Regions from separate parts of the Rahnella sp. 2050 genome, predicted to be linked through region 1. Evidence: predicted binding sites of a transcription regulator. Region 1 holds the regulator's gene; each other region holds the start of a gene.

Region 1 (8,003 bases):
ACATGCTCTTCGCTGTCCTGTGCAAACCCCTGCTGACGCGCGTGTTGCAGATCCTTTTTCAACGCATTCAGATTATCCAGCGTGTGCGTCGTAAAGTTCTTCAACCCCGCCTGCATCATCAGGCTCATCAGCGCCTCGTCATCCAGCGAATACAGCAACGCTTTCCCGGCACCGGAGGCATGCAGTGGCAGACGGCTGCCAAGCGGCGCGCACATCCGCACCATCGACTGGCATTCCCGCTGGCCGATCAGTACCGCTTCGAAACCGTTGCGGATCGCCAGATTGGCCGTTTCGCCCGACAACAACATCAGGCGCTGCATATAAGGCGCGGCGACTGACAATACATCCCGGTTATGGATATAAGACGATCCGACCGTAAACGCCTGTAAGCCGATGTGCCACCAGCTCAGTTGCGCATCCTGATAAACAAAATCGGCCTCTTCCAGCACTTTCAGCAGTCGAAAGGTGGTGGAAAGGGGCAGCGACAAATTCTCTGCAATGTTGCTGACAGAAGAACTGCCGCCGGACTGCGCCAGATAATTCAACACCGCAATGCCGCGTTCTAAGGCCTGAGCGCCCTTTTGCGAACCAGAACCAGGCTGGCTAGGACGCCCCCGTTTTTTTACTTCGGCCATCTCACATTTCTCCAGCATCAGGCGCTGAGCGCCCGCGTTTCGCTTGTTTTCAGATGCTTGTATCTTATGCAAGATGCTTTATAGCGTCACGACTTTAATCCCGCCGCAACGGGTAAAATAAGCTGATAGCCCTGAGGTAACTGACTGATATCACAGTTGTCTGCGCCGCCACGATCGACGGTGAGAAAATTCGTCACCGTCTCAAACGCAAACAGCGGATGGTGCCAGACATTCCGGTGATAATTCACGCCCTGCAGGCCGTTGGTGATAAAGGCTTTCAGCGTGGAGATGTCCGGCGTCTCGCCCCCTGCCGCAACAATCACGATAAAGCGCTCGCCCTGCATCGGCACAAACGCCTGTGAACCGAGCGGGTGTTTTTCGAGTTGCGTCACCACAATGGGCAACGGTGCTGGCTGGGCGCGGTTGATGCTCACCAGCGGGCGATCCTGCCCGAGGATTTCCACGTTGGTCAGATCGTGGTACCGCTCAACCTTGCCGTCGTTGATATGAAAAAAATCGCGACCTGTCGTCTCAATCACATCGCCGTAAACCGCGAAGGCCGCCTGGGTCAGCGGGTAAACCGGAAGTTCCATGGCATTCATCCCTGCATTTAAAATAAAACCGGTGAGATAAGCCCGCCAGATTGGCGGATTTATCCTCAATGCAATTACTGTAGAAACTTTTTCCAACTTGCTCAATCGAAATATGGAAAAAGATTCCATAAAATTGATGAAGTCCACAATTCTCATCAGGTTAAATCTATAAAATCTTTTTCATTCAATGCATTAACATTACTTCAGGTGACCTATGCTGGATGAGGAGTCGATTAAAACCTTTATGCACGTCGCGCAAACAGGCAGCTTTTCCCGCGCGGCAGAGATGCTGCATAAAACGCCCGCGACCATCAGCTATCGAATTAAGATGCTGGAAGACAGTGCCGGGACGTTATTGCTCAACCGCACGACCCGTACGGTGTCGCTGACGCCCGCCGGACAGCATCTGCTTGAACGATGTCGCCAGTGGCTAACCTGGCTGGAGGGTGTACCGGCAGAACTGCAGCAGATTAACGACGGCATTGAGCGCCAGCTGAATGTGGTGGTGAACAATCTGATGTACTGCCCTGAAACTCTGGCGGCGTTATTAAGCTGTCTGACGCAGCGCTACCCGTTCACGCAGTTCACTTTCACACGACAGATTTACATGGGGGTATGGGATACGCTGCTGTACGAAGATTTTCAGCTGGCGATTGGCGTCACCGGCACCGAATCTCTTTCTAACGCCGTGAATCTGCTGCCGCTGGGTGAAGTGGACTGGATTTTTGTTCATGCGCCCTTTCATCCGCTGCAGCACATCACTGGCATGCTGGAAGAAGCGGTGTTGCGTCAGTACATTGCCATCAATGTGGAAGACACCTCGCGCCATCTGAACAAGCGGGTAGCCTGGTTGCTGACCGGGCAACGGCAGATCATCGTGGCAGATGTGGCGACTAAACTGGCCTGTCACCTGAAGGGAATGGGTATCGGTTTTCTGCCGCGCCATCTGTGCCAGCCATATCTCGACAGCGGCGAGCTGATCGCCCGGCAAATCCGCTATCCGCGCGCCCCTTCCCCGCTCAGTCTGGCGTGGAAAAAGGAGTACACAGGCAAGGCGCTGCATGACATTGTTTCTCTGTTCCACCAGAAAGACCCGCTGATCCAACCGTTGCTGGCGGGTTTAGAATAGTGATGCCCTCTTTGGCTTCGCGAATAAATATGGTAACAATAGGCTTAATTATGCGCAGCCTTGACGCCAGATCTTCGACCACAGAAAAGACCGCGTCTCGCCTGCCTGCATCACCTTTATGGAGAACAGCGCATTATGTCAGCCAAACATCCTGTTATTGCCGTGACCGGTTCGAGCGGTGCAGGCACCACGACCACCAGCGTGGCATTTCGTAAAATATTTCAGCAGCTTGGTTTGCGTGCGGCGGAACTGGAAGGCGACAGTTTTCATCATTTCACCCGTCCTGAAATGGATGCGGCAATACGCAAGGCGCGCGATCTGGGACGTCATATCAGCTACTTCGGGCCGGAAGCCAATGACTTTGGTTTGCTGGAAAAAAGCTTTATCGAATACGGTAAAACCGGCACTGGCCGTTCACGTAAGTATCTGCATACTTATGACGAAGCCGTTCCCTACAATCAGGTGCCGGGTACCTTTACGCCGTGGCAGGCGTTGCCGGAACCGACGGATATTTTGTTTTACGAAGGGTTACACGGTGGTGTGGTGGCGGACAAAATTGACGTTGCCGCGCAGGTCGACCTGCTGGTCGGCGTAGTGCCTATCGTCAACCTCGAATGGATCCAGAAACTGGTGCGCGATACCGGCGAGCGCGGGCATTCCCGTGAAGCGGTGATGGATTCCGTCGTGCGTTCGATGGATGACTATATCAATTACATTACGCCGCAGTTTTCCCGCACACACATCAATTTCCAGCGGGTACCCACCATCGACACCTCGAACCCGTTTGCCGCCAAAGCCATTCCGTCACTGGATGAAAGCTTTGTGGTGATTCATTTTCAGGGACTGGATGACATCGATTTCCCGTATCTGCTGGCCATGCTGCAAGGGTCGTTTATCTCGCACATCAAAACACTGGTGGTGCCGGGCGGCAAAATGGGGCTGGCGATGGAGCTGATCATGGCGCCGCTGGTGCAGCGCCTGATGGAAGGCAAGAAGATCGAGTAAACTTTATTCGGCTGCAATCACTTCAAAGCTGTGGGTGATTGTGGCCGCTTTACCCAGCATCAGAGACACAGAACAGTATTTTTCGGCAGACAGGCTGACCGCACGTTCAACAATCTTATCGGTCAGATCCTTACCGGTGACGATAAAATGCAGATTGATGTGAGTGAACAGACGCGGCGCTTCTTCGCGGCGTTGTGAGGTCAGCTTCACTTCACAATCACGCACGTCATTACGACCTTTTTGCAAAATTGACACCACGTCGATTGCACTACACCCCCCTGCGGACATCAGTAACATTTCCATCGGGCTTGGGGCTTTATCACCCGCGTTTCCATCCATTGAAATCTGATGACCCGATGCAGACTCACCTAAAAATGTCAGTCCTTCAACCCATTTGACACGTGCATGCATGAACTATTCTCCCGGTGAATAAACTTGTCGAAATCTGCTCTCAGAGTACCCTTTCACCTAAAATCTGGCAACGTAACCCGATCGCCATCATGCTGAAGCGAGACAACAGAAGACAGCATCTCAAACCTGTGCTACAAACAAAGCCGAAACATACTTTCCAGTAAATTGCGGTGACGGTTTTTGCGGTTTAAGTACAGAACCCACGGTGATGACAGCAATAAACAGGCTGTTGCACTCCGACATCCGCTTGCAGCATTTCTGGAGAGTTATATGCTGAAAGGGCGCTTTGGATTTGAAGTGCCGTACAGGGAACTCTGAGCCCTGTGATTTTGGGCAGCGATAACAACAGAGGATAATAGCAAATGGTTCTCGGCAAGCCACAAACAGACCCGACTCTTGAATGGTTCCTGTCTCACTGTCATATACATAAGTATCCTTCTAAAAGTACGCTGATTCACCAGGGTGAAAAAGCCGAAACGCTTTACTACATCGTGAAAGGGTCAGTTGCTGTCCTGATTAAAGATGAAGAAGGCAAGGAAATGATACTGTCCTACCTTAACCAAGGTGACTTCATCGGTGAGCTGGGACTCTTCGAAGAAGGTCAGGAACGCAGTGCCTGGGTACGTGCTAAAACTGCCTGTGAAGTGGCTGAAATTTCATATAAAAAATTCCGCCAGCTGATTCAGGTTAACCCGGATATTCTGATGCGTCTCTCCGCGCAGATGGCCAACCGTCTGCAAGTGACGTCAGAGAAAGTCGGCAACCTTGCCTTCCTTGACGTTACCGGTCGTATCGCTCAAACCTTGCTCAATCTGGCTAAACAGCCTGATGCAATGACCCATCCGGACGGGATGCAAATCAAGATTACCCGCCAGGAAATTGGCCAAATCGTCGGTTGTTCACGTGAAACAGTCGGACGCATTCTCAAAATGCTGGAAGATCAAAGCCTGATCTCCGCACACGGTAAAACGATTGTCGTTTACGGCACACGTTAATCCCTCAAAAATTGGCGCGGCAAAACACTGTCGCGCCTTTTTTATGGGCTAAGCTTTACCCATGACGCTATGGCGAAGACTGTTTTACCATCCTGAAGTGAACTACGCGCTGCGCCAGACGCTGGTGTTGTGCTTACCTGTTGGCATTTGCTGGCTGTTTGGCAATTTGCAAATGGGCCTGCTGTTTTCCCTCTGCCCGGCCTGTTGTAACATCGCCGGTCTGGATACCCCGCATAAACGCTTTTTCAAACGCCTGCTCGTCGGCGGTTCACTCTTTGCCGTGAGCAGCCTTCTGCTGCAACTGATGCTCGAAAGCTGGCATATACCGCTGCCGCTGATCATGCTGTCGCTGGCGTTACTGCTCGGCGTCACCGGTGAAATCAGCCCGCTGCATGCGCGCCTGCTGCCCGGTGCGCTGGTGGCGACTATCTTCACGCTGAGTATGGTGGGCGTGCGCCCGATGTGGCAGGCCCCGGTGTTGTTCGCCGCTGGCACAGCCTGGTACGGATTGTTTAACTGGGCGTGGTTTCGTATTTCGGAAGAACAGCCGATGCGCGAAACACTCAGCCAGCTCTATCTGCAACTCGCGGATTATTTCGAAGCCAAGTACAGCCTGCTGACGCAACATACCGATCCCGAAACCGCGTTACCCCCACTGCTAGCCCGCCAGCAGCAGGTTATCGACCTGATTGCCCTGCTTTATCAGCAATTACACATGTTGCCCCAGCACGGACATCATCATCACCATAAGCGGCTGTTTCAGCGTTTTCAGGTGGCGCTCGATTTGCAGGAGCACATTACAGTGAGCCTGCATCAGCCGGAAGAAGTGCAGAAACTGGTGGAGGAAAGCCATGCCGAAGCGGTTATCCGCCGAAATGCACAGGTGATTTCCACCCGTCTTCGGGTGATTGCCGACGATATTCTTTATCACCGTTTATCCGGGCGCTTTACGATGGCCAATGAGCTGACCGCGCTGGAGAAAATCGCCGCGCGCAACCCGGACAATCCGGTAGGTCAGTTTTGTTATTACCATTTCAGCCGCATTGCCCGTCTGTTACGCACACAGCGGCCGTTGTACAAACGTGACCTGATGAACACCCAGCCGCGTTTGCCCTTCTGGCCCGCGCTGAAAAGCTATCTTTCCTTCAAATCCGTGGCACTGCGTAATGCCGCACGTTTGGGCATTATTCTGGCGATTGGCAGCAGTCTGGGTCTGTTCTTCAATTTGCCCAAACCCTACTGGATCTTGCTGACTATCATGTTGGTCAGCCAGAACGGTTATAACGCCACGCGGGTGAGGATCCAGCACCGTGCACTCGGTACGCTGGCCGGATTGCTGATTGCCTCAGGCTTGCTCAAACTGGAACTGCCGGAAGGCACCACGCTGCTGTGCATGTTGCTGATCACCCTGTTGTCCTATACCGTTCTGCGCAAAAACTACGGACTGGCGATGGTCGGCATGACGGTGACTGCAGTGTATACCCTGCAATTGCTGGCGATGAACGGCGTGCATTTTCTGGTACCACGACTGGTCGATACCCTGATCGGCTGCGCGCTGGCCTTTGGTGGCACTATCTGGCTGTGGCCGCAATGGCAAAGCGGTTTGCTGCGCCAGAATGCACACCAGGCGCTGGAAATCTATCAGGACGCTATCCGCCTGCTGCTCGAGGAAAGCCCCGACACCGCCAAACTGGCGTACACCCGTATGCAGGTCAATCAGGCGCACAATAAGCTGTTCACTTCGCTAAATCAGGCGATGCAGGAGCCGGGTTTTAACTCACATTATCTGGCGGATATGCGTTTGTGGGTGACGCACAGTCAGTTTGTGGTTGAGCATATCAACGCGATGACGATCCTCGCCCGCGAGCATTACATGCTGCCGGAAAAACTGGCGACAGAGTATTTACAGACCTGCGAAATCGCGCTGCAAAGCTGTCAGCAACGACTGCTCTACGACGGGCCGGGCAGCGAGAACAACCTGTTTAATGCGCCGGAACTTCACCCGGATATGCCACTGACCGAAATGGAACGCCATCTGCGGCGCGTAATTTCACATCTCAGCGTGATGCATACCATCTCGTCACTGGCGTGGAAGCAGAGGCCGCATCATGGGATCTGGCTGACGCGGCGGGCGTGAAGGGGGATGCCCCTTTCAAATCCCCGTTTTACTGGCTTGCAGCCAGACTGCTTTTTGAAATTGCGAATATCTCGGTTTCTCAAGTACGGATGCCGTGTACTGGCGTTCTTTTAAACGGATTGAGAAAGTTTCGGTTTTTCAATTGCCGTGTTCGCTTAACTCACCGAGCCGAAACCGACCAAAGAGGGCTAAGACGAGCCCTCTTTGGAATCTCCACGTCTTAAACTGCGCGCTTCGCTCGTAGGCTATGTTCCAGCAACCACAGCGACAGGCTGGAAATCTTGCCGCGTTGCGGTTCCTTCTCTCGGTCTTCGAGCCACTGGTCTCGAAGCCGCTCCGTTCAGCAAGATTTCTGAATCGCCCGCAGGATTCTAAATTCAAAAGGAGAAGGGTTTTATCTTTTAGAAATGTCGATTGGCGTGCTCAAAAATGGCACCGAATGAACGGTTCGAGACCTATGGCTCGAAGCCTGAAATTCGGGAATCGCGCAGCGATGACATTTTGCGCCACACACTAATGCGCCAGAACATGTCCGCCGTGCCCGCGACAGCGCGCAGTGAAAAAGCGAAGGGAGATCCAAGAGGGAAAAAGCACTTTTCCCTCTTGGTCGGTTTCGGCGCGAGAGGCCATGTGATAAATGTTAGTGAGAAACCGAAATTGTCTCGATCAAGCGTTTAAAGACGGAGGCGTGGGGATCACCCCCCGCAAACTTTCCCCACGGCTTTCTCAAACCTTTCCATCCCTTCTTCAATATCCGCGAAGTCGATAACAAGCGATGGCGCAAACCGCATCACGTTTGGTCCGGCGACCAGCATCATCAATCCGAATTCTGCCGCGGCGGCATGGAATTCTCCGGCGCGGTTTTTATACGCATCAGAAAGCTCGGCGCCGATCAGCAACCCCTGACCGCGGAACTCGCTGAAGATGTGATATTTCTGGTTGATGGCCTCCAGCGCGCTGATGAATTTCTCGCGGCGCTCGTTGATCCCGGCCAGCACGTCTGGCGTATTGATGATATCCAGCGCGGCTTCAGCGACGGCGCAGGCCAGCGGGTTACCGCCGTAGGTGGTGCCATGTTTGCCCGGTTCCATCACCGAG
Region 2 (8,003 bases), on a different contig from region 1:
GGTAATGTCAGGCTGTATGGATGTCCAGTCTATTTTCTGTTGCATTGAGCCTTTGCGAGACGTCTTCCAAAAAGGAATTTCTCTGTATTTGCCCCCTTGCGATAGCCAGCCACAGAGAGCAGCATTCAAAACCAGCGGCTCAGCCACTGAATGCCGAAAGCACCTGGCGCCAGGATGCCGAAAGCCCAGATGAGTGCAGACGTCACATTCGCAATCTGGAAATATTTTTGCGGCATACCGCAGATACCGGCAACCAGTGGCACAACGGCACGAAGCGGGCCAAAGAAGCGGCCGATAAAAGCCCCGGGCATGCCCCATTTTTCAAAGAAAGCATGTCCACGAACCAGCATTTGCGGATGGCGGGAGAAAGGCCAGAAATTGCCAACCCGATCCTGATAACGGGCACCAATCCAGTAAGAAAGCCAGTCTCCCAGGAAAGCGCCTGCGGCGGCGGCGGCCCAGATGGGCCAGAACGGAATACCGGTTTCGCCAATCAGCGCGCCGAGTCCCAGCAAGATAAACGTTGCCGGTAGCAGCAGGGAAAGGAATGCCAGAGACTCACCAAAAGCCAGAAAGAAAACGATCGGTGCAGCCCACACCTGATGGGCGCGGATGAAGGTAGTGGTGTACTCAAGAAGGTCGTGAACAGTCAAAAATGCAGTTCCTTTTGTCAGAGATTCGGGAGGAGGTTCATCAATTATTCCAGATGGATTACTAACATGACCTTAACAGATCTGCTTAGCAGGGCAAAAAAATGGGCCGCCAGAGGCAGCCCATTGATGTGATGATGTGATGTGGTTGTTTTAGTTTTATAGGGACTAAATAAGCCTGCGGGCTGCTTCTACAACAATCTTCACCGCATGACTTTCAGTCTTTTTCATGGTTTCCGCATTAGGGATTTCCTGCTGCGTGCGGTTCACGATAACACCCGCCACCATCCCCGCGCGCAGGCCCTGGCTTGCACACATGGTCAGCAGAGTCGCGGATTCCATTTCGTAGTTCATGACGCCCATTTCCTGCCACTCTTTCATCGATTCTTTGAAGCGACGGACAACACGGCCAGAGTAAGTGTCATAACGTTCCTGACCCGGATAGAAGGTGTCAGAAGAGGCGGTAACGCCAATGTGCGTCGCGGCACCCACGGCTTCTGCCGCCGCAACCAGCGCGGTGGTGCAGGCAAAATCGGCTACTGCAGGGAATTCCATCGGCGCAAAGTGCAGGCTCGCGCCATCAAGGCGAACGGCAGCGGTCGTGACCAGAACGTCACCGACATTGATGTGTGGCTGGATAGCACCAGTTGTGCCGACTCGCAGGAAAGTACGGATCCCCAGTTGCGCCAGTTCTTCAACCGCAATAGAGGTCGAAGGGCCACCAATACCGGTTGAGCAAACAATCACAGATTTGCCATCAAGCTCAGCACGCCATGAGGTAAATTCGCGGTGGGAAGCCAGACGAACCGGGTTCTCCATCAATTTGGCAATTTTTTCCACGCGCTCAGGGTCGCCGGGAACAATCGCCAGCGTCGCGCCGTTTAAATCTTTTTTGGCCAGGCCAAGATGGAAAACTTCAGGCTGAGACATAACAAACTCCTCTGTGTGTAAGGTCATTTATTGGCAGGAGGAACACCCGGCAACTGTACTGAACATTGTGACGTTATTTCGTGACGGTCGTCACTATGATGTAACAACAGGAATTTCACATACATTTATTTTGTGATTCAAGTCACAAAATAAGGAGGGGTGAGGGAATTTTAAACAGGCAATCTCCGCTGCCGGGGATTGCCTGTTTATCAGTTACAGTTAATCAGGCAGGAACGGCATCTGCCGCCGCACTGCGCGACCAGATCCGGTGTTTGAGCATGTCTTTCAGAAACGCCTTCAGCAACGCTCCTTCTGCTTTTTCACCTTCCACAACGCCCTCTTCCGGCACATCATCCGTCAGCCCCAGCAGCGATTTGAAGCGGCGTGCATCGCCACTTAGCCCCACCACTTTCAGGTGTTTGTAGGCTTCGAGCACATAATGCCGTGCATCGCCATTCATCAGCAGTGCGTCGATATGCCCATGCGGAACAATCACTGCATCAACGGTGATGGAAGGCGATCCGGCAAACGTAGCATCAACCGGCAACGTAGAACCATCATCGGCAGTCACACTCCCTAAGTGACTGGCCAGCAGCTTAGGGTGAACGCCAGCGGCCTGAAGTGCCTGTAAGGTTTCCAGAACATCCGCCGCATTCACACCTTCACCCAGCAATATCGCCACCTGCCGCCCTTTGATCGTGCCTTTACCGCTGGCATACAAACTCAGCGACGGATCATTTTTCAGCCCATTCACGGGCTTCGGCGGCTTGATCTTCAGGGTGTCAGCGGAAAGGGTAATACCCAGATTTTTCGCCACTTTCTGCGCCAGCGTCTGATCAACATGCGCTAACAGATCCACGACCCGCTCGCGGATATACGGCCGCGCCACCTTCGATAATTCAAATGAGAAAGCGCCGATAATATGATCCTGCTCCGCTGTTGTCTGGCTCAGCCAGAACAGGCGCGGATGGGCATAATATTCGGCAAATGACGGACTGCGCTGACGGATTTTTTCTGCATCAACCCGTTCAGGATAACTTTCAAAGCCACCGCCGGACGCTGCCGGAGGTGTTTCCCTCGGCCAGTTATTGTTGATGGAATTCGGCTCGTAGTTCGCCGGATTCGTATCAATGTCCTGACGGTGCATGCCGTCACGCTGGAAGTTATGGAAAGGGCACGTCGGCCGGTTAATCGGAATTTCATGGAAATTAGGCCCGCCCAGACGACTGATTTGCGTGTCGGTGTAAGAGAACAGTCGCCCCTGCAACAGCGGATCATTGGTGAAATCTATGCCCGGCACAATGTGCCCCGGGTGGAACGCGGCTTGCTCGGTTTCAGCAAAGAAATTATCGGGGTTACGGTTGAGCACCATTTTGCCGATCAGTTCTACCGGCACCAGTTTTTCAGGGATGAGTTTGGTCGGGTCGAGCAGGTCGAAATCAAATTTGAATTCATCTTCTTCAGGGATCAACTGCACACCCAGTTCGTATTCCGGATAATCTCCGGCTTCGATGGCTTCCCACAAATCACGGCGGTGGAAATCGGCATCTTTCCCGGCCAGTTTCTGCGCTTCATCCCATAACAGAGAGGCTTTTCCGGCCAGCGGTTTCCAGTGGAAACGCACAAAAGTGGCTTTGCCTTTTGCATTCACGAAACGGAAAGTATGGATGCCAAAACCTTCCATCGTGCGGTAACTGCGCGGAATGCCCCGGTCAGACATCGCCCAGAACACGTTATGCAGGGTTTCCGGTTGCAGGGACACGTAATCCCAGAAGGAATCGTGCGCACTCGCTCCCTGCGGGATTTCGTTATGCGGTTCGGGTTTTACCGCATGCACAAAATCAGGGAATTTATGGGCATCCTGAATAAAGAACACCGGTGTATTGTTACCGACCAGGTCGTAAATGCCTTCATCGGTATAAAACTTGGTCGCCCAGCCGCGGATATCACGCACGGTATCTGCCGAACCACGGGAACCCTGAACGGTAGAGAAACGCACAAATACCGGCGTTTTCTTTTCAGGATCAGACAGGAAGCTGGCTTTGGTCACCGCCTTCATACTGCGATAGGGCTGGAAATAACCGTGCGCCGCAGCGCCCCGCGCATGAACGATACGTTCGGGAATGCGCTCATGGTCGAAGTGAGTAATTTTTTCACGGAGAATGAAATCTTCAAGCAGTGTCGGGCCACGATTTCCGGCTTTCAGCGAGTTCTGATCATCAGAGATTTTGGTGCCCTGATTGGTGGTCAGCGGCTGTTTTTCACCATTTTTGCGGTGGCGTTCTAATGCATCGAGTTTAGCATTGGTATTTTCCGGACTCTTCGCACTGCCGGACGCTGTCGGTTCTTTTCCTGGCGGTGTCGGTTGTGGCGAAGGCTGATAAATACGATCGCCGGGCGCAAGATCCCCCAGGCCTGGCTGTGAAGATTCAATGCCCGTGGCGGGGGCGCGGCTTACCGATTTTGACTCGCTTTTCTTGGTCACTTTAGAGGGTGATTTTGACATTGAACATAGCTCCTCGACAAAGGTTTCGGGTGTTCTGTAGACGTTCTGTAAATCTTCCATGATGACTTTCCTGATTAACTTTTAACTATAGAACATCTCTTGCGCCTTGCTGTTCATGCTTTCCGGCTATAGTTTTAATCCATAGCCACAGATTTTCGTATGGACACTTGCCTGGAGACCCCAATGAAAAAAGAAGAATTGCTTACCCTGAAACAGGCTCCGACCAGCTTTGCCCCTGCCGTCACTCCCGTCGCCAGCACCACTATCCATACCGATACTGACGGGCTGCACGCAGGCCAGACCACCATACCCTCGCAGGGCGAAGATATGCCCGCCTACCTCGCCCGTCCGGAACAGTTCACCGGTAAATTGCCGATCGTGCTGGTGGTGCAGGAAATTTTTGGTGTACACGAACACATTCAGGATATCTGCCGCCGTCTGGCGAAACAGGGTTATATGGCCATCGCGCCGGAGTTGTACTTCCGTCAGGGCGACCCGCGTGACTACACTGAAATCAGTGAGCTTTTTGCTAAACTGGTCAGTAAAGTGCCGGATCAGCAGGTGCTTGCAGATCTCGATCACACTGCACACTGGGCATCACAACATGGCGGGGACATTTCTAAATTAGGCATCACAGGTTTCTGCTGGGGCGGGCGCATTACCTGGCTGTACGCGGCGCACAATCCGCAGCTGAAAGCGGGCGTGGCGTGGTACGGCAAACTGGTCGGCGATAAAACGCTGACCAGCCCGTCAAATCCGGTTGACCGCGCCGCCGCGCTGGATGCACCGGTTCTGGGTTTATACGGCGCAGAAGATTCCAGCATTCCTCTGGATACCATTGAAACCATGCGTCAGGCCATTCGCGCAGCCAATGCTACGGCGGAAATCGTGGTATATCCGGAAGCGGGCCACGCGTTTAACGCCGATTATCGCCCGAGTTACCACGCTGAAGCCGCCGCCGACGGCTGGCAACGGATGCTGGATTTCTTTGCGCAGTATGGGGTTAAGTAATAAAAAGTATGGTGTGCAGTAAAAGGACACCGACCAGAATGACAAAAGCCCGACAGGTTTTTCCTGCCGGGCTTTTTACGGGAAGTTAACCCATTACAGCGACAACTGCCCAAAGGCACCCTGCCAGTCTTGTTCAAATTTATCGACAGCCGCCTGTACCGCAGGCGCACTGATAAATTGCTCCGCTACGTCCACCGGGATAGTGACCGACTGACAACCTGCCAGCAGACAGGCCAGAACCTGACGCGGCGTTTTAAAACTGGCGGCCAGCACTTTGGCATGCGGCGCATGCAGGGACAGCAATTGCTGCAACTCCGTCACCATCGCAATGCCATCTCCCCCCTGGGCATCCAGCCGGTTAACATACGGCGCGACATATTCTGCTCCGGCCAGCGCCGACAGGAGTCCCTGCCCGGCACCATACACCGCGGTTCCCAGCGTTGGAATTTTGCGGGTACGTAAGATCTTAATCGCTGCCAGACCGGCGGCGGTGACCGGCACTTTGACCACCAGCCCCGGCACGCGGGAATGCAGCAGTTCAGCTTCTTCCACTATCTGTTCGGTCTGATTCGCCAGCACTTGTGCAAACAGTTTCCCTTCACCACCTAATGCATCACGAAGCCCGGGCAAAACCTCCCACACGGAAGTCTGCGATTTAGCCACAATGCTCGGATTGGTGGTCACACCCTGTAACGGTAAAATCCGCGATAAACGTTTTACTGCACTGATATCAGCCGTATCCAGATAAAGTTCCATATTCTCTCCTGTCAGAGTTCCAGTTCTTGTTTAAGCAGCGCTTCAATCTGTGCTGCGGTGGTGGAATGCATCAGCACATCACGGAAACTGTCATGCATAATCCGTCGCGCCAGCTTTGAGAAAATCCGCATATGCTGATCGCCTGCAGCGTGTTTATTGAGAGTCAGCATGATGACAAACTGCGCTTCTTCATCGCCCCACCGCACCGGTTGCGGGAGTTTCGCGACGCTGATAGTCGATTGCTCAATGTGTTCTGATTTGGTGTGCGGTATCGCAAAGCCAAACCCGAGGCCGGTGGAAAATACGGCTTCGCGCGCCCAGACATCGGCGGCGAGTTTGCGCGGATAACGGCAACGCCCTGCCAGCATCAGGTTATCCACCATGCCTTTAATCACTTCTTCTTTACTGCGCCAGTCAGCATTAAGCGCCACACATTCCGCCGTAATCAACGGGGCATCGTTGACCGCCATCCTGAACTGCGCCAGCAGGTGTTCGACTTCCAGCGACGTGCGACACTGCATGGCGCGGTTCAGCAGCAGGCGACATTCGCGGCTGTCGAGTTTGGCCAGCCGTGCTTTGGTCACAGGAACCGACGGTGCACTCATGCTGATTTCATCAAGCCCCAGCCCGACCAGCAGCGGCAATACCGAGCCTTTCGCGCCAAGTTCACCGCATAAACCAATCCATTTACCGTGGCGATGCACTTCGCGCACAACGTGGTCGAGGCCGCGCAGGAAGGCCGGATTCAGGCTGTTGTAATGGCGTGTCACTTTCGCGTTATCACGGTCGACCGCCAGCAGATACTGCGTCAGGTCATTACTGCCGATGCTAAAGAAATCAATCTCTTCGCAACACTGATCGATGATGAACATCACCGACGGCACTTCCAGCATGATCCCAAGCTGAATTTTTTCATCAAACGGCACTTGCTCACTGCGCAACGACTGCCTGACTTCAGCCAGTTGATCTTTCACCCATAAGATCTCTTCCATAGAGGAGATCATCGGGATCATGATTTTCAGCGATCCGTGCGCCGAGGCGCGCAGGATCGCGCGCAACTGCGTATGGAATAACGGCAGGTATTCCTGATAAATACGCACGGCGCGATAACCGAGGAACGGGTTGTTTTCGGCAGGAATGTTCAGATAATGAACTGGTTTATCGCCACCGATATCCATGGTGCGGACAATGATGGTTTTGCCGTTGGCCGCATCCGTAGCCTGACAATAAATGTTGTACAACTCATCTTCGGAAGGAGCGCTGGCGCGATCCATATACAGCATTTCTGTACGGAACAGTCCGACAGCTTCTGCCCCATTGCCAAACGCCGCGCTGGCTTCGACCGAGTGGGCAATATTGGCCGCCACTTCAAGGCGCACACCGTCAGCGGTATACCCCGGTTTATTGAGATATTCACTTTGCTGTTCACGCAGCGCCTGATGCACCGCCTGTTCCTGACGATAATAACGGCGCACCGGTTCGCTGAGCGCACAGACAATCAGCCCGAGATCGCCGTCGATCTGCACATTCTGCTGCAAATAAGCCTGAAGTGGCTGTGGATCAACGCCAACGAGTGCAGGAATATTGAACGATCGGGCAAGGATCACAGTATGCGACGTACTGCCTCCGCTGCCGAGCAACAGCCCCTTCAGATGTGTTTTATCCAGTTCGAGAAATTGACTTGGCGTCAGTTCATCTGCCAGACAAATACTGGCTTCGCTCAGTGCCTGCTGGGAAGGAAAACGCTCCTCGCCATAGATTTGCTGTAAAAGCTGGAAGCTGACATCACGAATATCCAGCTCGCGTTCACGCAAATAGGCGCTGGACGATTGTGCGAGCTGCAAGCTGAAATGCGCGGCGGTGTCGACAATGCTTTGCGCACAGCTCCGGCCTTGCGCCACGCGGCTCAGCAAGGCTTCCCGCAGGCTGTTATCACGCAGCAAAGAACGGTGCGCTTCCAGCACTGCCGTGATCGTCCCGTTGTCCGCCATCAGCTGTAATTCGAGTGATTTTTCAAGCTGTGCCAGTCCGGTGGAAAGCAGACTTTGTTCTTTATCTTTACCCTGAGATTCCGGTAAATCCCTGAGTGTCGCCAGATTCACATTCGACAGGCTGACCAGTTTCCCCAGCGCACAGCCTTCACTGACTGA
Region 3 (8,003 bases), on a different contig from region 1:
TGCTGCATCGCCGCCCGAAAGAGCTTTCCGGCGGGCAGCGTCAGCGGGTGGCAATGGGCAGGGCGATCGTGCGCGAACCGCAGGTGTTTTTGTTCGATGAACCGCTTTCCAACCTGGATGCGCAGTTACGCGGGCAGATGAGGATTGAAATCAAAAGCCTGCATCAGAGAATGAAAAACACCATTGTTTATGTGACGCACGATCAGGTCGAAGCCATGACGCTCGCCGACCGTATCGTGGTGCTTAATCATGGCCTGATCCAGCAGGTCGGCACGCCGCTGGAACTGTACGACACACCGGCCAATAAATTCGTTGCCAGCTTTATCGGGTCGCCTTCAATGAATTTCATCAACGGCACACTGGAACTGGGTGATTCTGCACCGCAGTTACGGATTACGCCGGAATTAACGTTGCCGGTGGATCCTTCAATCATGAATCTGCAAAGTGGTTCAGAGGTGATTTATGGCGTCCGCCCTGAAGCCATTGTGCTGTGCGAAGAGGGTGCGCCGGGCGCCGTGCCGCTGGACATCACGCTGATTGAACCGACCGGTCTGAGCGAACTGATCCACGGTAAATTTGGCCGTGAAAGCCTGAGTGTTTACAGCATGGTGAGATCGGGTGCCGCGCCGGGGGATCGCGTGTGGGTACAGATTGATACTGCACGAATGCAGTTGTTTGAGGGAGATAGCCAGCGGCGGATGGGGAAATTAGGGGAGTAGATTTTGGGTTTGCTCCTCCCCCTGCGAAGGGTGAGGAGCAAACAAGTTAAACCGCTTTCGCCTCAGATAAGCTCATCAGCTTAAAGCCGACACCGACACCGGCAATCAGCATCAAACTGATAAACCCGGTAATCCCGTACCAGCCAAATGAGTGCCAGAAGAATCCGCCTGATGTCCCGGCGACGCTCGACCCTGCGTAATAACTGAAAAGGTATAACGAGGAAGCCTGTCCTTTTGCGCGGCGTGCACGACGCCCGATCCAGCCGCTGGCGACGGAGTGGGCGGCGAAGAACCCGCCGGTAACCAGGATCATACCGATGAAAATCAGCCAGACCGGCGAGAAGGCGGTGATCAAAATCCCCAGCAGCATGAGCGCTGTTGCGCCGATCAGCACCGGGCCGCGGCCATAAACACCGGTCAGCGCACCGGCTTTCGGCGAGCTGTAGGTACCCATCAGATAGACCACAGAGATAATGCCGACAATCGCCTGGCTCAGATTGTAGGGCGATGAAAGCAGACGGTAACCGATGTAGTTAAACATGGTCACGAAACTCCCCATCAGCAGGAAACCTTCGGCGAAAAGTAGCGGCAAGCCGCTGTCGCGCCAGTGCAGCTTGAAGTTAATCAGCAGCTTGCGTGGTTTCAGCGAGCTTGCCCGGAAATGTTTTGACGGCGGCAGAATGCGCCAGAACATAATTGCCGCCGCGAAAGCGAAGAAACCAACGACGGCAACGGCGATACGCCAGGAGAAGAAATCCGTCAGCACGCCGCTGACTAAACGTCCGCTCATGCCGCCGATAGAATTTCCGCTGATGTATAAGCCCATCGAGAAAGCGACCACGCTCGGGTGGATTTCCTCACTGAGATAAGTCATGGCGACTGCCGCCACGCCGCTCAGCGACAGGCCGATCAGCGCACGCATGATGAGAATGCCATCCCAGCTTTGCATAAAGGAACAGACCAGCGTGCAGCCCGCAGCGAGAAATAACGCCACCACCATTACTGATTTACGCCCGACGGCATCAGAAACTGGCCCGGTGAACAGCAGGCCAATCGCCATTAAACCGGTGGACAACGACAACGACAGGCTGCTGGTGGCCGGTGAAACGCCGAAATCATGCGACAACACCGGCAGAATTGGCTGGACGCAATACAGCAGGGCAAACGTCGCCAGACCCGCTGAAAACAGCGCAAGGGTGACGCGGATAAATTGCGGCGTACCACGTTTGATAAAAGGAGTTTTAAGTCCGGAGCGGGCGACGGGGGTTTCAGGATTTAACTCGTCGTCGTTAACTGAATCACTGGCTGGTGCAGCGGAAATCCGCCGGGAGGTTTTCACTGGAAGTCCTTAATACGGGGGCTGTAAAACTTAATTTTAAAATGTATAAGAATTTTAACGCTGCGAGGTTTATTGTCTAATATATTAATCAGTCAAAAACGATATGTTTAAAGTATCAATCGGGCGAATTAATCCACATCATGAACCACATCGAACTGCGTCATTTACGTTATTTCATCGCTGTTGCCGAGGAACTGCATTTTGGCCGGGCAGCGGAACGTCTGCACATGTCCCAGCCGCCGCTGAGCCAGCAAATTCAGGCGCTGGAAACCCATCTCGGCGCCGCGCTGTTTTACCGCAACAACCGCAGCGTGCGGCTGACGCAGGCGGGACAGGCGTTTCTGCCGGAAGCCCGGCAGATTTTGCAGCGTGTCGGTGAGGCGTCCGCTCAGGCGGCACGCATTCATCGCGGCGAGTCTGGCAATCTGACCCTCGGGCTGACCTCTTCGGCACCGTTTTTACGTCGTGTTTCCCGCACCTTGCACCGTTTTCGTCTGACCTATCCGGATGTCAATATTCGCATTGAGCAGCTCAACAGCAAACAGCAGATCGAACCGTTACTGGAGGGAAAACTGGATCTGGGCATTATGCGTAATGGCGAGTTACCGGAGGAGCTGGAACACCATCTTGTGCTGTCCGAGCCGCTGATTGCTGTGGTGCACAAAGACCATCCGCTGAATGCGCTTAAAGAGGGTGAACTGACTTTTCAGCACCTTGCCGATCAGCCTTTTGTGTTTTTCTCCAAAGATGTCGGCACGTCGCTTTACGACGATATACTCGGCCAGCTCAAAGTGCAGGGGATCACGCCGTATATCACTCAGGAAGTCGGCGAACCGCTGACCATTATCGGCCTGGTCGCGGCCGGTCTCGGGGTGTCAATTCTGCCCGCTTCTTATCTGCGTATTCAGGTTGAAGGGGTGAGGTATTTGCGATTTGGCACGCTACAGGGCACGACAGCGCTTTGGCTGGTGAATCACGCACGGCGTCCTGCGACTGCCGCAGCCCGGGCATTTATGGATTTGTTGTTACACGAAGAATAAGGAGGCGAAGTCAGAAGATGCTGTATTTCCAGTCAATTCTGAGCGTGTTTTCGCGCAATTTGTGCACCAAATCACATAACGAATCAAATAGTTGACGACATATAACAAAAACTCCAACATAGCCCTAATCTTTATTTTGAAGCGCGAAAATAACAGGAGTTCCTTGAGTGATCCCCGACGGGCAACCAGGACATATAGATCAGATAAAACAAACCAATGTCGGTGCTGTGTACCGCCTGATAGATCAGTTTGGTCCTATTTCGCGCATTGAATTGTCAAAAAAAGCACAACTGGCTCCTGCCAGTATCACCAAGATAGTTCGTGAGTTAATCCAGGCGCATCTGGTGCTGGAAACTGAATTTCAGGATCCCGGTAGCCGCGGGCGTCCGGCCATTGGTTTAGCGCTCGATACGCAGGCCTGGCATTATCTTTCAGCACGTATCAGCCTCGGTTCCATTACCCTGGGTCTGCGTGATCTCAGCAGTAAACTGGTGGTAGAAGAAGTCCTCCCGCTGCCGGAACAGGCGTCGCAACCTCTGCTTAAACGTATTATTTCGGAAATCGATCAGTTTTTTATCCGTCATCAGCGCAAACTCGAACGTCTCACCGCCATCGCCATTACCTTACCGGGCATGATCGACGCACGGCGTGGCATTGTGCACCGCATGCCGTTTTATCATGACGTGTTTGATATGCCGCTGGGCGACACGCTGTCTGAGCACACCGGTTTGCCGGTGTATGTGCAGCACGATATCGGTGCCTGGACGCTGGCCGAGTTGCTATACGGTGCCTCCCGGGGCTGTAAAAATGTGGTACAGGTGGTGATTGATCACAACGTCGGAGCCGGGGTGATCACGGGCGGGCGCGTGTTGCACGCGGGCAGCAGCAGTGTGGCGGAAATCGGCCATACGCAGGTCGATCCTTACGGCAAGCGCTGTTATTGCGGCAATCACGGTTGCCTTGAAACTGTCGCCAGCACTGACAGCATTCTTGATCTGGTTCGTCAGCGGTTAACGGTCCCGGTTCCGGCCAGCTTACTGCATGGTGTGTCGCTGACTATCGAGGCCGTGTGTGATGCAGCAAACCGTGGCGATCAGCTAGCGCGTGATGTGATCATCAGCGTCGGACAAAGCGTTGGACGCATTCTGGCGATCATGGTTAATCTGTTTAATCCGGAGAAAGTGCTGATCGGCTCACCGCTGAATTTATCTCAGGATATTCTCCATCCCGCGATAATGTCCTGTATTCAGCAGCAATCGCTTCCCGCCTATAGCGAAAATATCAAACTTGAATCGACACAATTCTATAATCAGGGAACGATGCCCGGCGCGGCGTTAGTGAAAGATGCGTTATATAGCGGATCCCTGTTAATTAAATTACTGCAAGGCTAATATCCTGCAAAATTGAAGTTACTTCTGCATTGGCTGCATTTGTTCGCCCGAATCCTTGATCTTCGTCAGCGCATCGGGACTTTCTTCCTTGCCGCCCTGTCATAATTCCCATTAATTGGGATATATCATTAACCTGTGTTGGTAAATAAAAAAATATAAGCCCTCGGCATTAACTGCATGGACAGTCAACAAAACATTGCGCTAACGCAAACCGCTCTCATCCCGCATCGCCTAGACTTTCTGTCGTGACTTTGTCTCTGGCGGTGTGTTCTTACCGGAGACTATCTTTCAATAAGACGGAGAGATCCCGGAGCCTGAATTCCATGTTAACGCACTTTTTCGTCACGGGTACGGATGCCCGTGTAGGTAAAACCATTGTCACACGTGCCTTGCTTCAGGCTTTAGCCGCGCAGGATCGCTGCGTTTTAGGCTATAAACCTATTGCAACAGGCAGTCAGGAGCTGGCCGACGGGGTTCGAAATAAAGATGCGGTAACGCTCCAGCAGTCATCTTCAATTTCTTATCCTTTTAATAAAATAACTCCGCTGGCATTAGCTGATGAAGATATTTATGCCAGCCAGGTCCCTGAAAATGTTTTTGAAATAATGACTAACGGTCTTAATTTCATGCGTAAGGAGGCTGACTCCGTTGTAGTTGAAGGGTGCGACGGCTGGAGAACATTGATCACACCGCATCTTTTATATTCGGACTGGGTCCGCCAGCAAAATATGCCGGTAGTATTAGTGGTAGGTATTCAGGAAGGTTGTGTCAGCCATGCGTTATTAACCGCGCAGGCGATTATTGCGGATGGTTTACCACTGCTTGGTTGGGTGGCGAACCGCATTAATCCCTGTCTGGCTCACTACCAGGAAACGATTGATGCGCTCAGCGCCAATATTTCCGCACCGCTGCTCGGTGAAATTCCGTATTTACCTCGTGCGGAAAGCCGCGATATGGCGAAGTTTATCGACCTGTCCAGCTTTAACCTGGAAATGGTGATTAAAGTATGAGGCTGACGGTTTTTTAAAATTTATCATGGATGGTATTAAGTGATTGAAAAACAGCAATATTCAAAATTGAACAGCATGTTGCTTAAACGCAAAATGATGAAAGTGATCGACCCTAAATGTGTCGATCAGGAGCCCGCTAATCCGTTATATGTTTATGAAGTTATCCGTGAGGCGGCGGGAAATTATAAACTTGTTAATATAATGGATCCTCAACGCACCCTTGTACCAAATGGAGGTGGCTGGGTGTTTGCTATCATGGATGATGCTCCGGGGGCTGTTATTTGCGGCAAGGCAGATTATCAAAATGTCCATGGATATACTTCTCTTACGGGTATCTGTGAACATAAAAAAGGGGGAGTGATAATAGAAAGGGAACGCGGAGTTTATTTCGCTGGTGAGCTCGTATTTAGTGCCGGGCGACTGACGCGCTGGACTAATGGTAGTGGACATTTTGCTCCCTCCCGGTCATTGGCTTTTTCCAACTTATTAGCCCCCGTACGCCTCACTTTACCCATCCATTTATTCAGGCCAGAGGACGCATAATCGCTTTCTCAATAAATCATCTTTTTTAGTCAACACTTATAACTGATGTTGTCATAATTAAACTGTCCTTAACAGGCGCTGTGTGCAAACCCGGCGCCTCTTTTTTGTCTATAATTTGGTATCTGCCTGCGTGCACTCATCAAAACAATGCTAAAGAAAACAAAGAACATGGCCGTCAATCATCCTGAAGTAAAGTCTGCTGTTAAATCTTCTCACCGACCTCTAATCCTTGCCGCCTGCATGTTGTCGATGTTTATGGCCGCCGTAGAAGTGACCATTGTCGCGACGGCGATGCCGACCATTATTGGCGATCTGGGTGGGTTCTCGCTGCTCGGCTGGGTGTTTGCCGTCTATCTGCTGACGCAGGCGATCAGCGTACCCATCTACGGGCGGCTGGCGGATTTGTATGGTTGCCGGAAAATGTTTTTCATCGGTACCACGCTGTTTCTGATCGGCTCTGTTCTGTGCGGATTCGCCCCTTCGCTTGGCTGGATGATCGGCTTTCGTGCCCTGCAGGGACTGGGTGCAGGGGCAATCACGCCGATAGCCACCACGCTGATTGCCAATGTGTACGGCCCGCAGGAAAGGGCAAAAGCGCAGGGATATTTGTCCAGCGTATGGGGCGTTTCGGCGATTGTCGGCCCGCTGATGGGAGCGTTTATTGTTTCCCATTTTCCGTGGGCGGTGGTGTTTTGGGTGAACGTGCCTGTCGGCCTGGTGGCGATGATCATTCTGGTGAAATACCTGCCGCCGGACGGACAGCGTAAACCACATAAGCTGGATCTGGCCGGTACCGGTTATCTGACCCTTTCTGTCGCGGCCTTACTCCTGGCGCTGTTGCAGGCTGAAGTGCTGGGTTACTGGGCGTTGGCACTGATGGCATTAGCCGTTTGCAGCGTATGGCTGCTTATCCGCCAGGAGCGTAAAACGCCGGAGCCTTTGTTCCCGCTGGCGCTGTGGCAAAGCAAAGTGATTATTGCCGGAAATGTTGGCGGGTTGATCATTGGCGCCACCATGATGGGTATCAGCGCATTTTTGCCAACCTATGTGCAGGGCGTACTCGGCGGAACGCCGTTACAGGCGGGCACCACGCTGGCGCTGATGTCGATTGGCTGGCCGCTGGCGAGCATGTTCAGCAGCCGTCTGATGCAGGCGACTTCATACCGTGCAACGGCGGTCATTGGCGGATTATTGCTGGTCGGCGGAAGTCTGGCGCTGTTGCTGCTTTCGCCATCGTCCGGTTTGTGGATGGCGCGTCTGGCGGCATTTTCGATTGGCGCGGGCATGGGGTTGTGTAATACCACCTTTATTGTCTCGGTGCAAAACAGCGTTGAACCGGCTATCCGCGGCATCGCGACGGCCTCAACACTCTTTACCCGTATGCTGGGTTCCGCCATTGGCACCGCGGTGCTTGGCGCAACGTTGAATCTGAATCTGCAATATCGTCTGCCGCAGGTAAACGATCCGGTACAGCTGTTGATGGAGAAAGCCACCCGCAGCGCAATGGATAGCCAGCAACTGGGTGCTCTGACCGACAGCGTGGCGGCGTCGCTGCACTGGGTATTTGTGGTGTCTGCAGTGATTTCGGTACTGGCAGTCGCCGCCGGTTTACTGATCCCCTCCGGTGACCGCCCGCACGCTGAACCGCAGCGGGAAAGCTAAGCCGGGGGCCGTTGTTGCAGCCTGACCGCAATCAACATCAGCGTCAGGCTCAGCAGCACTGCAACCGACGCCATCGCCATCCCGTCGCCCACCGAACCCTGTTCAAACTGACGCCAGACATACACCGATACGGTCTGTACGCCCGCCGGTGAAAGCAGCAGGGACGTCACCAGTTCCCGTGACGCCACGGCAAAAACCATCATCATTGATGCCAGCAGGCTCGGAAATACCAGCGGCAGCAGGATCAGACGCAATGTCTGCGCCGCCGTGGCACCGTGCACCCGTGCGGCGGCGTCCAG
Region 4 (8,003 bases), on a different contig from region 1:
AGATTAATGCATCCATAACAGGCTCCGGTCAGGCGTCAGAATTGCCCAGCATCACCACAGGCCGCTGATGTTGCGGGCCGGCAATGATCTGCTCAATGATGAATAACAACGTCAGTGCAGAACCTATAGGTAGCGGCAGATAGGTCTGTCCGGCGGTCAGCAGCGGGAATTCCGCCACCGGCTGTTGCCAGAGTTCACTGCACAATTGCAGGCTGTACCAGAAAATAAACACGCTGATGGCCAGCATCATCAGGTCAGCCAGCAGGGCAGAAAATTTTTTCAGCGCAGGTGGCAGGCGGTCAGTGACCATCGCAACGACGATGTGTGAACCAGCGCGGTAACTGACAGCGGCTCCGATAAAGGTGAACGTCACCATGCACATAATCGCGATCGGCTCCGGCCACGACAGGGCGCTGTTCATCACGTAACGGGCAAAGATCCCAACCGGGATCACCGCCACCATCAGCAGCAACGCGATGCCCGCGATCCACATCGCGCAGCGGTAAAGAATGTCCATCAGGGTGTGATAACTCGAAACCATAAATCCCCCGGCGAAAGATCAGAAAGAAGCAGCCCGCAGGCTGCCGGTGTCAGGGTTTACTTCACGTCAGCGATTTGCTGCATCAGATCCTGATGGTCTTTGCCGAATTCATCGCGCACGGATTGCGTGGCTTTGACATACGTCGCGGGGTCAATCTCATAGAATTTCACGCCGCCCGCTTTCATCGTGGCGAGGGCTTTCTCGTTATAGGCTTTCCACAGTTCGCGCTGTTCGTCCTGTGCTTCTTTCGCCAGTTTGAGGATTAACTGCTGGTCTTCCGGTTTCAGTTTGTCCCATTTCACTTTTGAATACAGGAACAGCTCCGGGATGATGAAATGGCGGCTGTAGGTGTAGTTTTTCACTACCGGCAGGTAGTTATGGGCGACAAAGGTTGGCGGGTTGTTTTCGGTGCCGTCAATGACGCCGGTCTGCATGCCGCTGAACACTTCACTGACGCCCATCGCCACCGGATTGGCACCCATCGCTTTCAGCGTTGCCAGCGCAATCGGACTGCCCTGTACGCGGATTTTCATGCCGTGCAAATCTTCCGGTTTCACCACCGGTTTTTTGGTGATCAGGTTACGCGTCCCGCCATCCATCCAGCCGAGAAAAACCAGTCGCGAATTCGGGTTGTTGGTGATTTTATCGCCGATTTCTTTACCGATCTGACCGTCGAGCACTTTGTGCATATGGTCTTCGTCGCGGAAAATATAGGGCAGGGTGAAGACATTAATTTCTGGCAAAATCGAAGCAACCGGCGTCATCGACACACGGATGATATCCAGCGCACCGAGCTGCGCCTGTTCAATTTCCTGCTTTTCATCTCCCAGCACGCCGCCCGGAAACGTTTTAATTTCGAGGCGTCCGTCTGTTTGCTTTTGCAGTTTTTCGCCCATGTGCTGGACGGCGACCACGTTGGGATAGCCTTGCGGATGCACGTCGGCGGCTTTCAGCGTTTGTGCTGACACGCCATGCGTAAATAAGAGGGTCGCGGAACTCAGGCAAAGGCTGAGAAGTGCTTTTTGCATTTTCATCAGTTTGTCTCCAGGGTACTCGGTAAGGGAAAGATAAATGTGAACAAGTATCGAACAGGACGGGCGCAGAGGCGTTGCCGGTTCATTTTGAAAAATGTCTGAATAAGCTTTTAAATGATAGGGATGCATGACGTGCCGGTGTGAGGTCTTCGCCAGTGAATGCACTTTATCCTATTTTTTGTTGTGCGGTATTTGAGCGTTATCACAAACTCGTAACAAATGTAAAAAGCTGTTGCTTAATATTTAAAACGTTGTTTTAACTTGAGTAATGAAGCTCAGATGATTGATTTACTGTGTGATTTTTTTTGAAAGTGTGACGGAGGTTAAATTGTTCAACCTTTGTACAAACAGGAAAAACCTTGTCATCTGTCAATGACACGTCGGGCGGCAGGCGGGACAATGTAAATAATAATGAGAACGACTATCAATTAGGCCTTTTTCTTTGATATCATTCGGCGTTATTCATTCCTTCTACACACTGATTCTGGCTGGAGGCGACGCGTGAAAACGGCTCGCAATAAGATGAAAGAGGCGACCTCATTACTGATGTCGTTAATGTTGGTTGCTGGTCTGAGCGGCAACGCGATGGCTGCACCTGCGACGCCGGCGGGACAAGCCGTCAATTCTGCAGCAACTCAACCTGCAACGGCTGACGCACCGGCGACCGGTGACGCAACGCCAGCTCCGGTGATGCAACCCGCGCCAGCAGAGACGGCACCCGTGATCCCAACCGATTTGTCTGTTATGGGCATGTACCATCACGCTGATGTGGTGGTGAAGACCGTCATGATCGGTCTGCTGCTGGCTTCTGTGGTCACCTGGGCATTGTTATTCAGCAAGGGTGCGGAAGTCTTCACGGGCAAACGCCGTATGCGCCGTGAATTTGATGCGTTGTCCTCCGTTCGTACGCTGGACGAAGCCGCCGAGCAGGCTGAAAGTTTCGCTGCCAGCAGCATCAGCGCGCAGATGATCCGCGATGCGCAGAACGAGCTGGAACTGTCTGCCGGATCGACTGACAACAACGGCATTAAAGAGCGTACCGGTTTTCGCCTTGAGCGCCGCGTCAGCGCCGCGGGTCGTTACATGGGCCGTGGCAACGGTATTCTGGCGACCATCGGAGCAATCTCTCCCTTCGTCGGTCTGTTCGGTACCGTATGGGGCATCATGAACAGCTTCATCGGTATCGCACAGACGCAGACTACCAATCTGGCGGTCGTCGCACCGGGTATCGCCGAAGCCTTACTGGCCACGGCTGTGGGTCTGGTTGCGGCTATCCCTGCGGTGGTCATCTACAATATTTTCGCCCGTACCATCACCTCTTACCGTCATCAGGTAGGCGATGTGGCGGCGCAGATTATCCTGTTACAGGGCCGTGATTTGGATCTGGCTGCCAGCGAAGGCAATGCGCCACGCGGTCAGACAGGTCAGTTACGCGTAGGGTAATAACAGATTATGGCTATTCGGTTAAACGACGATATCGACGAAAGTGGTGAAATGCATGACATCAACGTCACGCCTTTTATCGACGTCATGCTGGTATTGCTGATCATCTTCATGGTGGCGGCACCGCTGGCCACCGTTGATGTGCGGGTGGATTTACCGGCTTCGACGGCAAAACAGCAGCCGCGTCCGGAGAAACCGATTTTCCTGTCGGTGAAAGCTGACAAGCAACTGTTCCTCGGCGACACGCCCGTGAACAGCGATAATATGACCGCGATGCTGGATCAGCGTACTCAGGGTAACAAGCAGAGTACGATTTTCTTCCGCGCGGACAAAAGTGTCGATTACGAAACGCTGATGAGCGTGATGGATAACTTGCGTAAAGCCGGTTACCTGAAAGTCGGGCTGGTGGGTGCAGAACAAACCGGTGCCGCTGCGGCGCAGTAAGTTGTGAATCAAATCAGACGCACAAAAAAGGCCAGCATTGCTGGCCTTTCGTTTATCCGCAAAACGGTAACTCAGGTTACCGGCGCCGGGTTAAACACCGCCAGCGCATTATGGATGCCCCAGGTGTCTGACCAGGTTTTCTTGCGACCGCTGGCGATGTCCAGAATGAAATGGAACAGTTCCCAGCCCACATCCTCGATGGTGGCATCACCGGTCGCAATTGTCCCGGCATTGATATCCATCAGATCGTGCCAGCGGTTTGCCAGCGTGGTACGTGTTGCCATTTTAATCACCGGCACGGCAAGCAGGCCGTATGGCGTACCGCGTCCGGTGGTGAATACCTGAACGGTAATACCGGAAGCCAGTTGCTGTGTCCCGCAGACAAAATCGCTGGCAGGTGTGGCGGCGTAAATCAGGCCTTTTTTGGTCGGACGTTGTCCCGGAGACAACACTTCTGAAATCGCACTGGTACCGGATTTAGCAATCGAACCCAGGGCTTTTTCAACCACGTTAGCCAGACCGCCTTTTTTGTTGCCCGGAGACGGGTTGGCGCTGCGGTCGGTCTGACCCAGCGACAGATAATTATCGTACCAGGCCATTTCTTCCAGCAGACGTTTACCCACGTCGACGTCCGCTGCACGCGGTGTCAGCAGATGGATAGCGTCGCGCACTTCTGTGACTTCTGAAAACATCACTGTTGCACCGCAGCGCACCAGCAAATCCGAAGCGTAACCGACTGCCGGGTTGGCGGTGACACCGGAGAAGGCATCACTGCCGCCGCATTGTGTGCCCACAACCAGATCGGAAGCCGGACAGGTTTCGCGCTGGCGGCGGTTCAGGCGTTCCAGATGAAATTGTGCGACCGTCAGGATATCGTCAACCATCGACTGGAAACCGACATGTTGCTCATCCTGCAAACGCACAATGTGCGTGTCATCGAGTGAAATCGCCTGCACATCCGGCGTGCCTTCCAGCAGGCGCTCGGGTTGCAGCTTCTCACAGCCCAGACCGACCACCATGACTTCGCCGCCAAAGTTCGGGTTCAGCGCCAGATTGTGGATGGTACGGATCGGGATAATGGCCGCAGGAGCGTTAATCGCCACACCGCAACCGTACAAATGGTTCAGTGCCACGACGCCGTCGACGTTGGGGAATTTCGGCAGTAAATCACGTTCAATGATTTTCACTACGTAATCCACTACGCCCGCCACGCAGTGCACACTGGTGGTGATTCCCAGCAGATTTTTGGTGCCGACGCTGCCGTCGGCATTGCGGTAGCCTTCAAAGGTATAGCCTTCGAGTGGTGGCAGCGCGGGTGGCACACGGGTGGCCAGCGGCAGGCTGTAAAGTTCAGGGGCGACCGGTAATTCCACCAGGGATTCATCAATCCAGCTGCCCTGCGCGATATCCCGTACGGCATAACCAATGACTTCTCCGTAACGAATAATATCGCCGCCTTTAGCAATGGGTTCTAACGCCACTTTATGGCCTTGCGGAATATGCTCAATTAATTCCAGACCGTTCGCAAATCGGGTGCCGGCTTTTAAGCCGTTGTCATTCACAATAATCGCCACGTTATCGCTTTCATGAACTTTAATAAAAAGCGCTTCGGTAGCGTGTTCTTTATCTTTATTACGTGACATAACTGTCTCCGCGTTTATTAAACATCCCGGAACAAAAAATTCCGGTAAATTATCTGAAGTTGACGCTCAATAATGTTCTTGTAAACATGCTCTGGTAATACAGGGTATGGCATCCATTATAAGGCAGTCTTCCGGCAACCTCATTGTGCAACTGACCAGCTTTTTGCCCGATGAACGTCATTCTGTGTGGCAGGTGACAGAATAAATGTGATGTAAATCACCCTTTGATTTGAGCGGTTATCGGTTCCACACAATCTGTGATTCTCCTCCCACACCGATGTGTGGATGCAAAAGAATAGTCACAATCAACGGGGCTATTCTTGGGCGAATGCACAGTGTTATTTCGTGGCCTCCTTTTTATACTGTATTGGCCCTCTGAAGGTGACGTTGAAAGTAATACAGGTAAATTTCAGGCGATCATAAATAAAGTGTTTATTGCCTGTTTCGAATTAAGACGCTGTACGGCGAATAACCACAGGTGAACGAAAAACGTTATTTCAATAACGGTGAGCTCCCTGAAAAATTTTCGCATTATGACAATGAGGGTCACCATGAACATTCAATCTCAGTCCGGGACAATCGCGCAAAGTAAGGTACGGACCCATATCCGTTACTATATTTTGCTGATTATCTTTTTAATCACGGCGGTGAATTACGCTGACCGCGCCACGCTCTCTATCGCGGGAACCGAGGTCGCGCGTGAGCTGGGCCTGGATGCTGCCGACATGGGACAAATATTTGCCGCGTTCGGCTGGGCTTATCTGATTATGCAATTGCCCGGCGGCTGGCTGCTGGACAGATTTGGCTCCAAAAAAGTGTACACCTACAGCCTGTTCTTCTGGTCGCTGTTCACCCTGTTGCAGGGTTTTGTGGGCTGGTTCCCGCTGGCGTACGGCGCACTGACGCTGTTCATGTTGCGTTTCATGCTCGGTTTCTCCGAAGCTCCATCCTTCCCGGCGAACGCCCGTATTGTGGCTGCCTGGTTCCCGACCACTGAACGCGGCACGGCTTCCGCGATTTTTAACTCCGCACAGTATTTCTCACTGGCACTGTTTTCGCCTTTACTGGGCTGGCTGACTTATGCCTGGGGCTGGGAACATGTTTTCATCGTGATGGGCGTGCTGGGTTTTGTCCTGACGCTGGTGTGGATCAAATTCATTCACAACCCGCCGGAACATCCACATATTTCTAAAAGTGAGCTGGAGTATCTGACAGACGGCGGTGCCGTTGTTGATATCGACCACAAGAAAACGGACAGCGCGAAAAACGGCCCGAAATGGAGCTACGTTCGTCAGATGCTGAGCAGCCGCATGATGCTTGGGATCTTCTTCGGACAGTATTTCATTAACAGTATTACGTGGTTCTTCCTGACCTGGTTCCCGATTTATCTGGTTCAGGAAAAGGGCATGTCTATTCTTAAAGTGGGGATGATTGCCGCAATTCCTGCGCTGTGTGGTTTTGCGGGCGGTGTGCTGGGTGGCGTGTTCTCAGATTTTCTGATCAGACGCGGCTACTCGCTGACCGTGGCGCGTAAAATTCCTATCGTGCTGGGCATGTTATTAGCCACCAGCATCATTTTGTGTAACTACACGGACAATAACGTACTGGTCGTCACCCTGATGGCGCTGGCGTTCTTCGGTAAAGGCTTCGGAGCGCTCGGCTGGCCAGTGATTGCGGATACTGCGCCAAAAGAAGTCATCGGTCTGTGCGGCGGCATCTTCAACGTGTTCGGTAACGTGGCCTCCATCGTGACGCCGCTGGTGATCGGCTACATCGTGAAAGGTCTGCATTCTTTCAATATGGCATTAATTTTTGTGGGCTGTTCAGCACTGATGGCGATGCTTTGCTATCTGCTGGTGGTCGGCGATATCAAACGTCTGGAACTTAAGAAATAGTAAATTGCGATGCGGGGTAATCCGGGCATCCCGGCTCTGCCCCCTTTTATGAGGTCAGATATGAGTAATCAAATGATTCCAAACCGGTTCCGCCAGGACTTATTGCAAGGGAAAACCCTGATTGGCTGTTGGTCAGCATTATCCAGCCCGATCTCAACCGAAGTGCTTGGCCTCGCAGGTTTTGACTGGCTGCTGCTCGACGGCGAACACGCGCCAAACGATGTTAGCACTTTTGTGCCGCAGCTGATGGCGCTGAAAGGCAGCCGCAGCGCGCCGGTAGTTCGTCCGCAATTCAACGATCCGGTGGTGATTAAACGTCTGCTGGATATCGGTTTCTACAATTTCCTGGTGCCGTTTGTGGAAACACAGGAACAGGCTGAGCTGGCCGTTGCTTCGACCCGTTATCCGCCTGCCGGGATCCGCGGCGTTTCCGTTTCCCACCGCAGCAACATGTTCGGCACCGTGCCGGATTACTTCAACAGCATCAATGACAACATCGCGGTGATGGTGCAAATCGAAAGCCAGCAGGGCGTCGATAATCTGGACGCGATTGCTGCCGTTGATGGCATCGATGGCATTTTCGTCGGCCCGAGTGATCTGGCCGCAGGCATGGGTCATCTGGGCAACGCCGGACACCCGGACGTGCAGGCCGCTATCCGTCACATCTTTGCGCGTGCAAAAGCGCATGGCAAACCGAGCGGTATTCTGGCACCGGTTGAAGCGGATGCGCGCCGTTATCTGGAGTGGGGAGCGACCTTCGTGGCTGTCGGCAGTGATTTAGGCGTTTTCCGTGCAGGCACACAGGCGCTGTGCGATCGCTTCACCCAGTGATTCGCTCTCATTACATCAATATAAAGAGGATACCCGAATGAAAATTGGCTTTATTGGTTTAGGCATCATGGGCAAGCCTATGAGCAAAAACCTGCTGAAAGCAGGTTACGAGCTGGTCGTTATGGACCGCAATCAGGATACCGTCGGCGAAATTGTCCAACTCGGCGCGACA

The links. The regulator CRP, encoded in region 1, controls carbon source genes, mostly activating them, when cyclic AMP is high. The targets are predictions, from matches to a motif close to ATGTGANNNNNNTCACAT.
Region 2: the regulator CRP is predicted to act here: its motif matches at 1,711-1,728, upstream of udp (uridine phosphorylase).
Region 3: the regulator CRP is predicted to act here: its motif matches at 3,158-3,175, upstream of mlc (sugar metabolism global transcriptional regulator Mlc).
Region 4: the regulator CRP is predicted to act here: its motif matches at 5,311-5,328, upstream of garD (galactarate dehydratase).

The regions. Positions count from the first base shown of each region.
Region 1 covers NZ_JBEPKE010000004.1:366,402-374,404, reverse strand. Annotated here, with positions in the region: gene allR (HTH-type transcriptional repressor AllR) at 1-635, opposite strand, end outside; gene ABIC79_RS17740 (ureidoglycolate lyase) at 722-1,228, opposite strand; gene allS (HTH-type transcriptional activator AllS) at 1,443-2,357, shown strand; gene ABIC79_RS17730 (phosphoribulokinase) at 2,493-3,362, shown strand; gene ABIC79_RS17725 (OsmC family protein) at 3,366-3,773, opposite strand; gene crp (cAMP-activated global transcriptional regulator CRP) at 4,136-4,768, shown strand; gene ABIC79_RS17715 (YccS/YhfK family putative transporter) at 4,830-6,905, shown strand; gene argD (bifunctional acetylornithine/succinyldiaminopimelate transaminase) at 7,601-8,003, opposite strand, start outside.
Region 2 covers NZ_JBEPKE010000009.1:19,229-27,231, forward strand. Annotated here, with positions in the region: gene ABIC79_RS22555 (DedA family protein) at 126-653, opposite strand; gene udp (uridine phosphorylase) at 819-1,580, opposite strand; gene katE (catalase HPII) at 1,804-4,086, opposite strand; gene ABIC79_RS22570 (dienelactone hydrolase family protein) at 4,270-5,097, shown strand; gene fsa (fructose-6-phosphate aldolase) at 5,191-5,853, opposite strand; gene ptsP (phosphoenolpyruvate--protein phosphotransferase) at 5,865-8,003, opposite strand, start outside.
Region 3 covers NZ_JBEPKE010000001.1:275,313-283,315, reverse strand. Annotated here, with positions in the region: gene ABIC79_RS01185 (ABC transporter ATP-binding protein) at 1-719, shown strand, start outside; gene ABIC79_RS01180 (MFS transporter) at 766-2,058, opposite strand; gene ABIC79_RS01175 (LysR family transcriptional regulator) at 2,199-3,098, shown strand; gene mlc (sugar metabolism global transcriptional regulator Mlc) at 3,266-4,489, shown strand; gene bioD (dethiobiotin synthase) at 4,813-5,499, shown strand; gene ABIC79_RS01160 (hypothetical protein) at 5,539-6,042, shown strand; gene ABIC79_RS01155 (MDR family MFS transporter) at 6,211-7,704, shown strand; gene ABIC79_RS01150 (ABC transporter permease) at 7,701-8,003, opposite strand, start outside.
Region 4 covers NZ_JBEPKE010000005.1:86,829-94,831, reverse strand. Annotated here, with positions in the region: gene ABIC79_RS18450 (TRAP transporter large permease) at 1-16, opposite strand, end outside; gene ABIC79_RS18445 (TRAP transporter small permease) at 29-541, opposite strand; gene ABIC79_RS18440 (TRAP transporter substrate-binding protein) at 598-1,575, opposite strand; gene exbB (tol-pal system-associated acyl-CoA thioesterase) at 2,098-3,018, shown strand; gene exbD (TonB system transport protein ExbD) at 3,028-3,462, shown strand; gene garD (galactarate dehydratase) at 3,534-5,105, opposite strand; gene ABIC79_RS18420 (MFS transporter) at 5,657-7,000, shown strand; gene garL (2-dehydro-3-deoxyglucarate aldolase) at 7,061-7,831, shown strand; gene garR (2-hydroxy-3-oxopropionate reductase) at 7,815-8,003, shown strand, end outside.